Regions from separate parts of the Nonomuraea muscovyensis genome, predicted to be linked through region 2. Evidence: riboswitches for the same ligand, from Rfam matches in the RefSeq annotation. Region 2 holds a riboswitch; the other holds the start of a gene.
What was found. A riboswitch is a leader RNA that binds a small molecule or an ion and turns the genes downstream of it on or off. The one in region 2 is predicted to bind glycine.
Positions count from the first base shown of each region.

Region 1: it holds a riboswitch for glycine, as region 2 does, so the genes downstream of both, gcvT (glycine cleavage system aminomethyltransferase GcvT) here and gcvP (aminomethyl-transferring glycine dehydrogenase) in region 2, are expected to answer to the same signal.

Region 1 covers NZ_JACHJB010000004.1:884,892-889,368, reverse strand. The annotation lists gene FHU36_RS41885 (L-serine ammonia-lyase) at 1-881, opposite strand, end outside; gene gcvH (glycine cleavage system protein GcvH) at 934-1,323, opposite strand; gene gcvT (glycine cleavage system aminomethyltransferase GcvT) at 1,320-2,405, opposite strand; glycine riboswitch at 2,440-2,535, opposite strand; glycine riboswitch at 2,536-2,633, opposite strand; gene FHU36_RS41870 (gamma-glutamyl-gamma-aminobutyrate hydrolase family protein) at 2,709-3,398, opposite strand; gene FHU36_RS41865 (3-oxoacyl-ACP reductase) at 3,415-4,179, opposite strand; gene FHU36_RS41860 (aldehyde dehydrogenase family protein) at 4,185-4,477, opposite strand, start outside.
Region 2 covers NZ_JACHJB010000002.1:93,607-98,083, forward strand. The annotation lists gene ftsR (transcriptional regulator FtsR) at 1-241, shown strand, start outside; gene FHU36_RS16815 (bifunctional nuclease family protein) at 432-902, shown strand; gene FHU36_RS16820 (MerR family transcriptional regulator) at 1,051-1,671, shown strand; glycine riboswitch at 1,695-1,790, shown strand; gene gcvP (aminomethyl-transferring glycine dehydrogenase) at 1,945-4,477, shown strand, end outside.

The DNA of each region.
Region 1 (4,477 bases), on a different contig from region 2:
GCCGCGCCGTTCGTCGGGGCGGTGACGATCCGCCCGCCGGCCGCGTTCTCCTCGTTGACCGCCAGGGCGAACAGCGACACCCAGTCCATCGCCTGCAACGGATCGGTGCCGGCGGTCTCGCTCTGGAGCCTGCGGTGGAGCTGGTTGGCCCGGCGCTTGACCTTCAGGCCGCCGGGCAGGACGCCCTCCTTGCCGATGCCCCGCTGGACGCACTCGGACATGACGCGCCACAGGTTGAGGATACCGGCGCGGATCTCGGCCTCGGTGCGGCCGAACGCCTTCTCGTTCTCCAGCATCAGCGCCGAGATGGACAGCCCGGTGTTGGAGCAGTGCTTGAGTAGTTCCTCGGCGGTGGTGAACGGGTGGGGCAGCACGGTGTCGTCGGGCTTGATGCGGTCGGCCCCGGTGGCGTTCTCGTCCACCACGAAGCCGCCTCCGACGGAGTAGTAGACCTTCTCCCGCACCACCGTGCCGTCGCCGGAGCGGGCGGTGAAGCGCATGCCGTTGGGGTGGCCGGGCAGCGAGATCTTCCGCTCGAAGACGAGGTCCTCCCCGACGACGAACGGGATCTCCTGGTGGCCGAACAGCCGGAGCGTGCTGGAGGCGCGCATCTCGGCCAGCCGGGCGTCGATGCCGTCCACGTCCACGAGTTCGGGCTTGTCGCCCGACAGGCCCAGCAGGACGGCCTTGTCGCTGCCGTGGCCCTTGCCGGTCAGCCCGAGCGAGCCGTACAGGATGGCCTCGACGCGGGCCACCCGGTCGAGCAGGCCGTCCTCGTGCAGGCCGCGCGCGAACCTGTGCGCGGCGGCCATCGGCCCGCCGGTGTGGGAACTGGACGGGCCGATCCCGATCTTGAAGAGGTCGAAGACGCTGATCGCCATTGATGTGCGCCCTTCATGAGGGCCGGGGCCCGGCCGGGCCCCGGCGGTTCGGTCAGGACTCGCCCGAAGTGAGTGCCTTGTACTCCTCGGCCGAGAGCAGGTCCTCGGGGTCGCCCTCCACGCGTACGCGGAACATCCAGCCCTCGCCGTAGGGGTCGTTGTTGACCAGCGAGGGGTCGTCCACGACGGCCTGGTTGACCTCGACGACCTCGCCGCCGAGCGGGGCGTAGATCTCGCTCACCGACTTGGTGGACTCCACTTCGCCGACCGAGTCACCGGCCTGGACGGTCGTGCCGGCCTCGGGAAGCTGCACGTAGACCACGTCGCCCAGGGCCTCGGCCGCGTACGCCGTGATGCCCACGGTCACGTTGACGGACTCGTCGAGCCCGGCCACCCACTCGTGTTCCTTGGTGTAGCTCAGCTCGTCGGGGATGTTGCTCACTTGTTCCTCCTGTAGAAGGGCAGCTCGACGACGTCCACTGGTTCGTGGCTGCCCCGGATGTCCACGGTCAGACCTTCACCGGCGCCGGCGTCGACATAGGCCATCGCGATGGGCTTGCCCAGGGTCTGGGAAGGGGCCCCGCTGGTGACCTCGCCGACGACGGCACCGTCCTTGGTGACCGGGTACCCGTGACGGGGCACCCGGCGACCCCGCGCGACCAGGCCGGCCAGCCGGCGCCGCGGCGGCACGTCCTTGACCGCCTCGAGCGCCGCCCTGCCGACGAAGTCGCCGGGCTTGTCGAATTTCACCACCCTGCCCAGCCCCGCGTCGAACGGGGTCAGGTCCGCGTTCAGCTCGTTGCCGTACAGCGGCATGCCCGCCTCCAGCCGGAGCGTGTCGCGGCTGGACAGTCCCGCGGGAATGAGCCCGGCGGACTCGCCGGCCGCGGTCAGGGCGTGCCAGAGCGGCACCGCGTCCTCGGCGGCCACGAACAGCTCGAACCCGTCCTCGCCGGTGTAGCCGGTGCGCGCGATGAGCGCCTGCCGCCCGTCGACGAGGCCGGGCAGGCCGGCGTAGTACTTCAGCCCGGCCAGGTCGGCGTCGGTGAGCGTGGCGAGGATCTCCTGGGCGCGCGGCCCCTGCACGGCGATCAGGGCGTACTGCTCGGACCGGTCGTCCACCACCGCGTCGTACGCCTCGGCGCGCCCGGTCAGCTCACGGGCCACCAGCTCGTAGTTGGAGGCGTTGGCCACGACCATGAACTCCTCCTCGCCCAGCCGGTAGACGATGAGGTCGTCGAGCACGCCGCCGCGCTCGTTGACGATCATGGTGTAGCGGGCGCGGCCGACGGCCACCGCCGACAGGTGACCCACCAGGGCGTAGTCGAGCGCCTCGGCCGCCTGCGGCCCGGTCACGAAGATCTCGCCCATGTGTGAGAGGTCGAACAGGCCGGCGGCCTTGCGCACGGCGTTGTGCTCGGCCGACTCGCTGCCGTAGCGCAGCGGCATGAGCCAGCCGGCGAAGTCGGTCAGCGTGGCGCCGAGACTCTCGTGGACGTCTCGCAGCGGTGTGGGTCGTGACATGAAGCGCACCTCTGGGCAGGGTCGGATGCCAGCATCCTCCCCCTCTGTCATGGATGCCTGAGAGCTTCGCCCGAGTTTTGCCGGACTTTCACCTTCGGCGAGGCCCGCGGGCCTGCTTTCCAGAGGTCACCTCGGCCGTGCGGTCCTTTGCCTTGAGAGGTTTGCGGGGAGGGCTTGCTCCTTCAGGGGCTCTGGATGGCTACCAGGGCGCTCTCCCGCACGGTGTCGCCGGTGATGCCGCCAGCCTAGTGCCGGGACGGGGTCGTTGTCGCGCGGCGGCTTCCACCAGGGCGGCCGCGACGGTCAGCAGGCGGCGACCAGCGCCTCGAACAGCGCGCAGTCGGTGGCGGCCTCCGGATGCCACTGGACCCCCACGGCGAAGTGCCGCGACTCCAGCTCCACGGCCTCGATCGTGCCGTCGTCGGCCACGGCCGTGACGGTCAGGCCCAGCGCGAGCCGGTCGACGGCCTGGTGGTGGTAGTGCGGCACCTCCACGGGCTCGGCGCCCAGCGCCTTGGCCACCCGCGAGCCCGGCGTGGCGCAGACGGGCAGGTGGCCGAAGCGGCCGGGGGCCGGGGCGTGCTCGGTGTGGCGGACCACCTCGGGCAGATGCTGGTGCAGGCTGCCGCCGAGAGTCACGTTGAGCACCTGGAGCCCCCGGCAGATGCCCAGGTAGGGCAGCTCCGCGTCGAGCGCGGCCGACAGCAGGTCGAACTCGGTCGTGTCGCGCGCCGGGCGGAGGTAGCCGGTGCTCTCGTGCTGCTCGGCACCGTACCGGCGGGGGTCGATGTCGCCCCCGCCGGCCACGATGAGCCCGTCGAGCCGCCCCACCAACTCGGCCGGCCGGCCGGCGGGCGGCAGCAGCACCGGCTGGCCGCCCGCCCGCTCCACCTGCTCCACGTACGTGTACGGCAGGAGCGCGACGGTCATGTCCCACACGGTGAACCGGGCGGGCTCGACGTAGGTGGTGATGCCGATGACGGGACGACTCACGATGACTCCAGGACTCTCACAGGGGTGTCACGTACGCGCCGGAGATCCCGCCGTCCACCAGGAACTCCGACCCCGTGATGAACGACGAGTCGTCGCTGGCCAGGAACGCCACCGCGGCGGCGATCTCCGTGGCCTCGGCGAAGCGGCCCATCGGCACGTGCACCAGGCGGCGCTGCGCGCGCTCCGGGTCCTTGGCGAACAGCTCCTGCAGCAGCGGCGTGTTGACCGGGCCGGGGCACAGGGCGTTCACCCGGATGCCCTCGCGCGCGAACTGCACGCCGAGCTCGCGCGACATGGCGAGGACGCCGCCCTTGGACGCGGTGTAGGAGATCTGCGAGGTGGCCGATCCCATGACGGCCACGAACGACGCCGTGTTGATGATCGAGCCCTTGCCCTGCCGCTGCATGTACGGGATGACGTGCTTGCAGCACAGGTAGACGCTCGTCAGGTTCACCTCCTGGACGCGGCGCCACGCCTCGATCCCGGTCTCCAGGATGGAGTCGTCGTCGGGCGGCGAGATGCCGGCGTTGTTGAAGGCGATGTCGACGCTGCCGTAGGAGTCGAACGCCGTCTGGTACATCCGGGCGACGTCGGCCTCGCTGGTCACGTCGGCCTTGATGTAGCGGCCGCCGACCTCGGCGGCGGCCTTGGTGCCGGCCTCCTCGTCGACGTCGACGCACACCACCCGGGCGCCCTCCTCGGCGAAACGGCGCGCCGTGGCGAGCCCGATGCCGCTGCCCGCGCCGGTGATGACGGCGACGCGCTCCTGCAAACGCTGCATGTGAGTCACTCCGATGAGATGAAGACGTTCTTGGTCTCGGTGAACGCCGCCAGGGCGTCGGGGCCGAGCTCGCGGCCGAGTCCCGACTCCTTGAAGCCGCCGAACGGCGTCCAGTAGCGCACCGACGAGTGCGAGTTGACCGACAGGGCGCCGGCCTCGACCGCCCTGGCCACCCGCAGGGCCCGGCCGACGTCACGCGTCCAGATGGAGCCGCTCAGGCCGTAGCGGGTGTCGTTGGCGATCCGCACGGCCTCCGCCTCGTCCGCGAACGGAACCACGGACACGACCGGGCCGAAGA
Region 2 (4,477 bases):
GGCGCGCACCGTCGGCGCGCTGGCCCGCTTCGGCCTGCACGCCCGTCACCTGCGCGCCGTCAAGGCGGCGGCCGAGCGTGAGGCGGGGCTGGTCGAGCAGACCGTCGCGCCGATACTCAAACGGCGCGCGCCCGGCGCGATCGGCGAGGCGGACGAGGTGGCCCGGGAGGCCTCCACGCTGCTGCTCGACCTGCACGCCGCGCTGGTGCGCATCGGCGTGCGCACCGTCCTGGGAGGATGAGCCGCCCGGCCGGGGGCGGCCGCGCCGCCGCTGTGCCGCGCGGCCGAGCCTCCGGGGGTGCCGGACGGCCGAGCCGGACCGGGCCCCTCCGGCGGGACATTCGGGGCCTGCCGGGTGTTACGTTGAATTGCAGAAGCGGACCACCAATGACCTGTGCCGGGCCACCGGCCAGTCGAATACGGAGCAGCCCGTGTTGCAGATGGAGGTCGTGGGCGTACGCGTTGAAATGCCCACAAACCAGCCGATCGTCTTGCTCAAGGAGGCACACGGGGAGCGGTTCCTGCCCATCTGGATCGGCATGACCGAGGCCACGGCCATCGCGCTGGCCCAGGCCGAGGAGCCGCCGCCGCGGCCGCTGACGCACGACCTGTTCAGGGACGTGCTGAGCGCCCTGGGTGTCGGTCTGCGTGCCGTCAACATCGTCGCCCTGCGCGACGGCATCTTCTTCGCCGACCTGGTGTTCTCCAACGGGGTGGAGGTGAGCGCGCGGCCGTCCGACTCGATCGCGCTCGCCCTGCGCACCGGGGCGCGCATCTTCGCCAGCGAGGAGGTCGTCCAGGAGGCCGGAGTGATCATCCCCGACGACCAGGAGGACGAGGTGGAGAAGTTCAGGGAGTTCCTTGACACGATCACGCCCGAAGACTTCGGCAGGGCGGGGTAGGTATTTCAGTGCATTTACGCTTCACGACGCGCCGAGCCGGATCGTTGACTGAGCATGGTCACGGTCCTACGGTGCAAGTGAAACCCGTGGTCGCCCTTTTACGAACCCCCAGATCAGGCCACGGGATGAGAGAAAGCCGGAGGTCCGCGTGGCGGTCAGCAGCGGCGAGGGAAAGACAGCCGGCCAGGAAGATTCGGTGCGGCGCGAGAGCGCCCGGCAGCGTGCCGGGGAGCAGGGCCTGCTCTTCGACGAGCAGCCGACGGCGTTGCCGGCGGACATCGGATACCGTGGCCCGACGGCCTGCGCGGCTGCCGGCATCACCTACAGGCAGCTCGACTACTGGGCGCGCACCGCTCTGGTGGAGCCCACGATAAGAGCCGCCCAGGGCTCGGGTTCCCAGCGGCTCTACAGCTTCCGCGACATCCTGGTGCTCAAGGTCGTCAAGCGCCTGCTCGACACCGGGGTGTCCCTGCAGCAGATCCGCACCGCCGTGCAGCATCTGCGTGATCGCGGGGTGGCCGACCTCGCGCAGATCACGCTCATGAGCGACGGCGTCAGCGTCTACGAGTGCACCTCGGCCGACGAGGTGATAGACCTGCTCCAGGGCGGTCAGGGCGTGTTCGGCATCGCGCTCGGCCGGGTCTGGCGGGAGGTCGAGGGCAGCCTCGCGGAGCTGCCGGGGGAACGAGCGGCGGTCGCGGACAGCGTCCCGGCCGACCACCCCGCTGACGAGCTGGCCCAGCGGCGACGGGCGCGCCGCCTGGGGTAGTAACCTGGAGAGCGCAAGGCTGACGACCCCGTGCGGGAGAGTCCCCGGGCACGTCCCAGGGGGCGCCGAAGGAGCAACCCTCCCCGGAATCTCTCAGGCACCTGTACCGCTCGGGTGAGGCGACTCTGGAAAGCAGCCGCGCCCGCCAGGCGCGTCTCACCGACGGTGCAAGCCCTCTGCGGGTGAAGCTCTCAGGTCGAGATGACAGAGGGGGAGATCCGGCACACGCCCGCGCCCTGGCGCCGGTCTCCACAGCCTCGGGAGGCATCTTCCATGACCGACCTGTCAGCCCCGCCGTTCTCGACCCGGCACATCGGCCCGTCCGAGCCCGAGCGGCAGCGCATGCTCGAGGCCGTGGGCTTCGAGTCCGTGGCCGACCTGGTGGCCGTGGCCGTCCCGGAGGCCATCAGGGCCAAGGACCGGCTCAAGCTGCCCGCCGCCGCGAGCGAGACCGAGGTGATCGCCGAGCTGCGCGACCTGGCCGGGCGCAACGAGGTCTTCACCTCCATGATCGGCCTGGGCTACCACGACACCGTCACGCCCGCCGTGATCCGCCGCAACCTGCTGGAGAACCCCGGCTGGTACACCGCCTACACGCCGTACCAGCCCGAGATCTCGCAGGGCCGCCTGGAGGCGCTGCTCAACTTCCAGACCGTCGTCGCCGACCTGACCGGCCTCGACGTGGCCGGCGCGTCCCTGCTCGACGAGGGCACCGCCGCCGCCGAGGCGATGACGCTGGCGCGCCGGGCCGGCAAGTCCAAGAGCGACGTGTTCGTGGTCGACGCCGACGCGCTGCCGCAGACCAAGGCGGTGCTCGCCACCCGCGCCGAGCCGCTCGGCATCACGCTGGTGGAGCACTCCCTCGACGGAGACCTGCCCGAGTGCTTCGGCGTGCTCGTGCAGTACCCGGGCGCCTCCGGCCGGCTGCGCGACTTCCGCGCCGTCGCCGAGGCCGCGCACGACGCCGGGGCGCTGGTGGTGGCCGCCGCCGACCTGCTGGCGCTCACCCTCCTCACGGCGCCGGGCGAGCTGGGCGCCGACATCGCGATCGGCTCGTCGCAGCGCTTCGGCGTGCCGTTCGGCTTCGGCGGCCCGCACGCCGCCTACATGTCGGTGCGCGAGGGCCTGCAGCGGCAGCTTCCCGGCCGCCTGGTCGGCGTGTCCGTGGACGCCGACGGCGACCCCGCCTACCGGCTCGCGCTGCAGACCCGCGAGCAGCACATCCGCCGCGAGAAGGCCACCAGCAACATCTGCACCGCCCAGGTGCTGCTCGCCGTCATCGCGGGCATGTACGCCGTCTACCACGGGCCCGAGGGCCTGCGCCGGATCGCCGCCCGCACCCACCGGCACGCCGCCGCGCTCGCCGAGGCGCTGCGCCGCGGCGGGGTCGAGGTCGTGCACGGCGAGTTCTTCGACACCGTGCTGGCCCGGGTGCCCGGCAAGGCCGCCGAGGTGGTCCGCCTGGCGGCCGGGCGGCGCGTCAACCTGTGGCGGGCCGACGACGACCACGTCTCGATCGCCTGTGACGAGACGACCACCCCCGCCCACCTGGAGCGGGTGCTGGCCGCGTTCGGCGAGGCCCTCGACCGGCCGGCCGTCGCCGGTGACGAGCTGGCCGGGCTGCTCGCCGACGACGGGCTCGACCGGCTGCCCGCGGCGCTGGCCCGCGAGTCGGCCTACCTGACCCACCCGGTCTTCCACAGCCACCACTCCGAGACCTCGATCCTGCGCTACCTGCGCCGGCTGCAGGACAAGGACATCGCGCTCGACCGGTCGATGATCCCGCTCGGCTCCTGCACGATGAAGCTCAACGCCAGCACCGAGATGGAGCCCATCACCTGGCCGGAGTTCGCGGCCATCCATCCGTACGCGCCCGAGGAGCAGGCGGCCGGCTACCTGGAGCTGATCAGCACTCTCGAGGACTGGCTGGCCGAGGTCACCGGCTACGACGCGGTGTCCCTGCAGCCCAACGCCGGCTCCCAGGGCGAGCTGGCCGGGCTGCTGGCCATCCGCGCCTACCACCGCGCCAACGGCGACGCGGCCCGCGAGGTGTGCCTCATCCCGTCGTCCGCCCACGGCACCAACGCCGCCAGCGCCGTCATGGCCGGCATGCGCGTCGTCGTCGTGGCCTGCGACTCCGACGGCAACGTCGACCTGGCCGACCTCGACGCCAAGATCGCCAAGCACCGCGACGCCCTGGCCGCGATCATGGTGACCTATCCGTCCACGCACGGCGTGTACGAGGAGACCATCACCGAGATCTGCGCCAAGGTGCACGAGGCGGGCGGCCAGGTGTACGTCGACGGGGCCAACCTCAACGCGCTGGTCGGACTGGCCAAGCCGGGCGAGTTCGGCGCCGATGTGTCCCACCTCAACCTGCACAAGACGTTCTGCATCCCGCACGGCGGCGGCGGGCCCGGCGTCGGCCCGGTCGCGGTCCGCGCCCACCTGGCCGGCTACCTGCCCGGCCACCCGCTGCGCGACGGCTCCGCGGACCCGGCGACGTCCGACCGCGTCGGCCCGGTCTCGGCGGCCCCCTACGGCTCGGCGGGCATCCTGCCGATCTCGTGGGCCTACATCCGCATGATGGGCTCCGACGGCCTCACCGCCGCCACCCAGCAGGCCATCCTGTCGGCCAACTACCTCGCCCGGCGGCTCGCCCCCCACTACCCGGTGCTCTACACCGGGCGTGGCGGGCTGGTGGCCCACGAGTGCATCGTCGACCTGCGGCCGATCACCAAGGAGACCGGCGTCACGGTCGACGACGTGGCCAAGCGGCTCATCGACTACGGCTTCCACGCGCCGA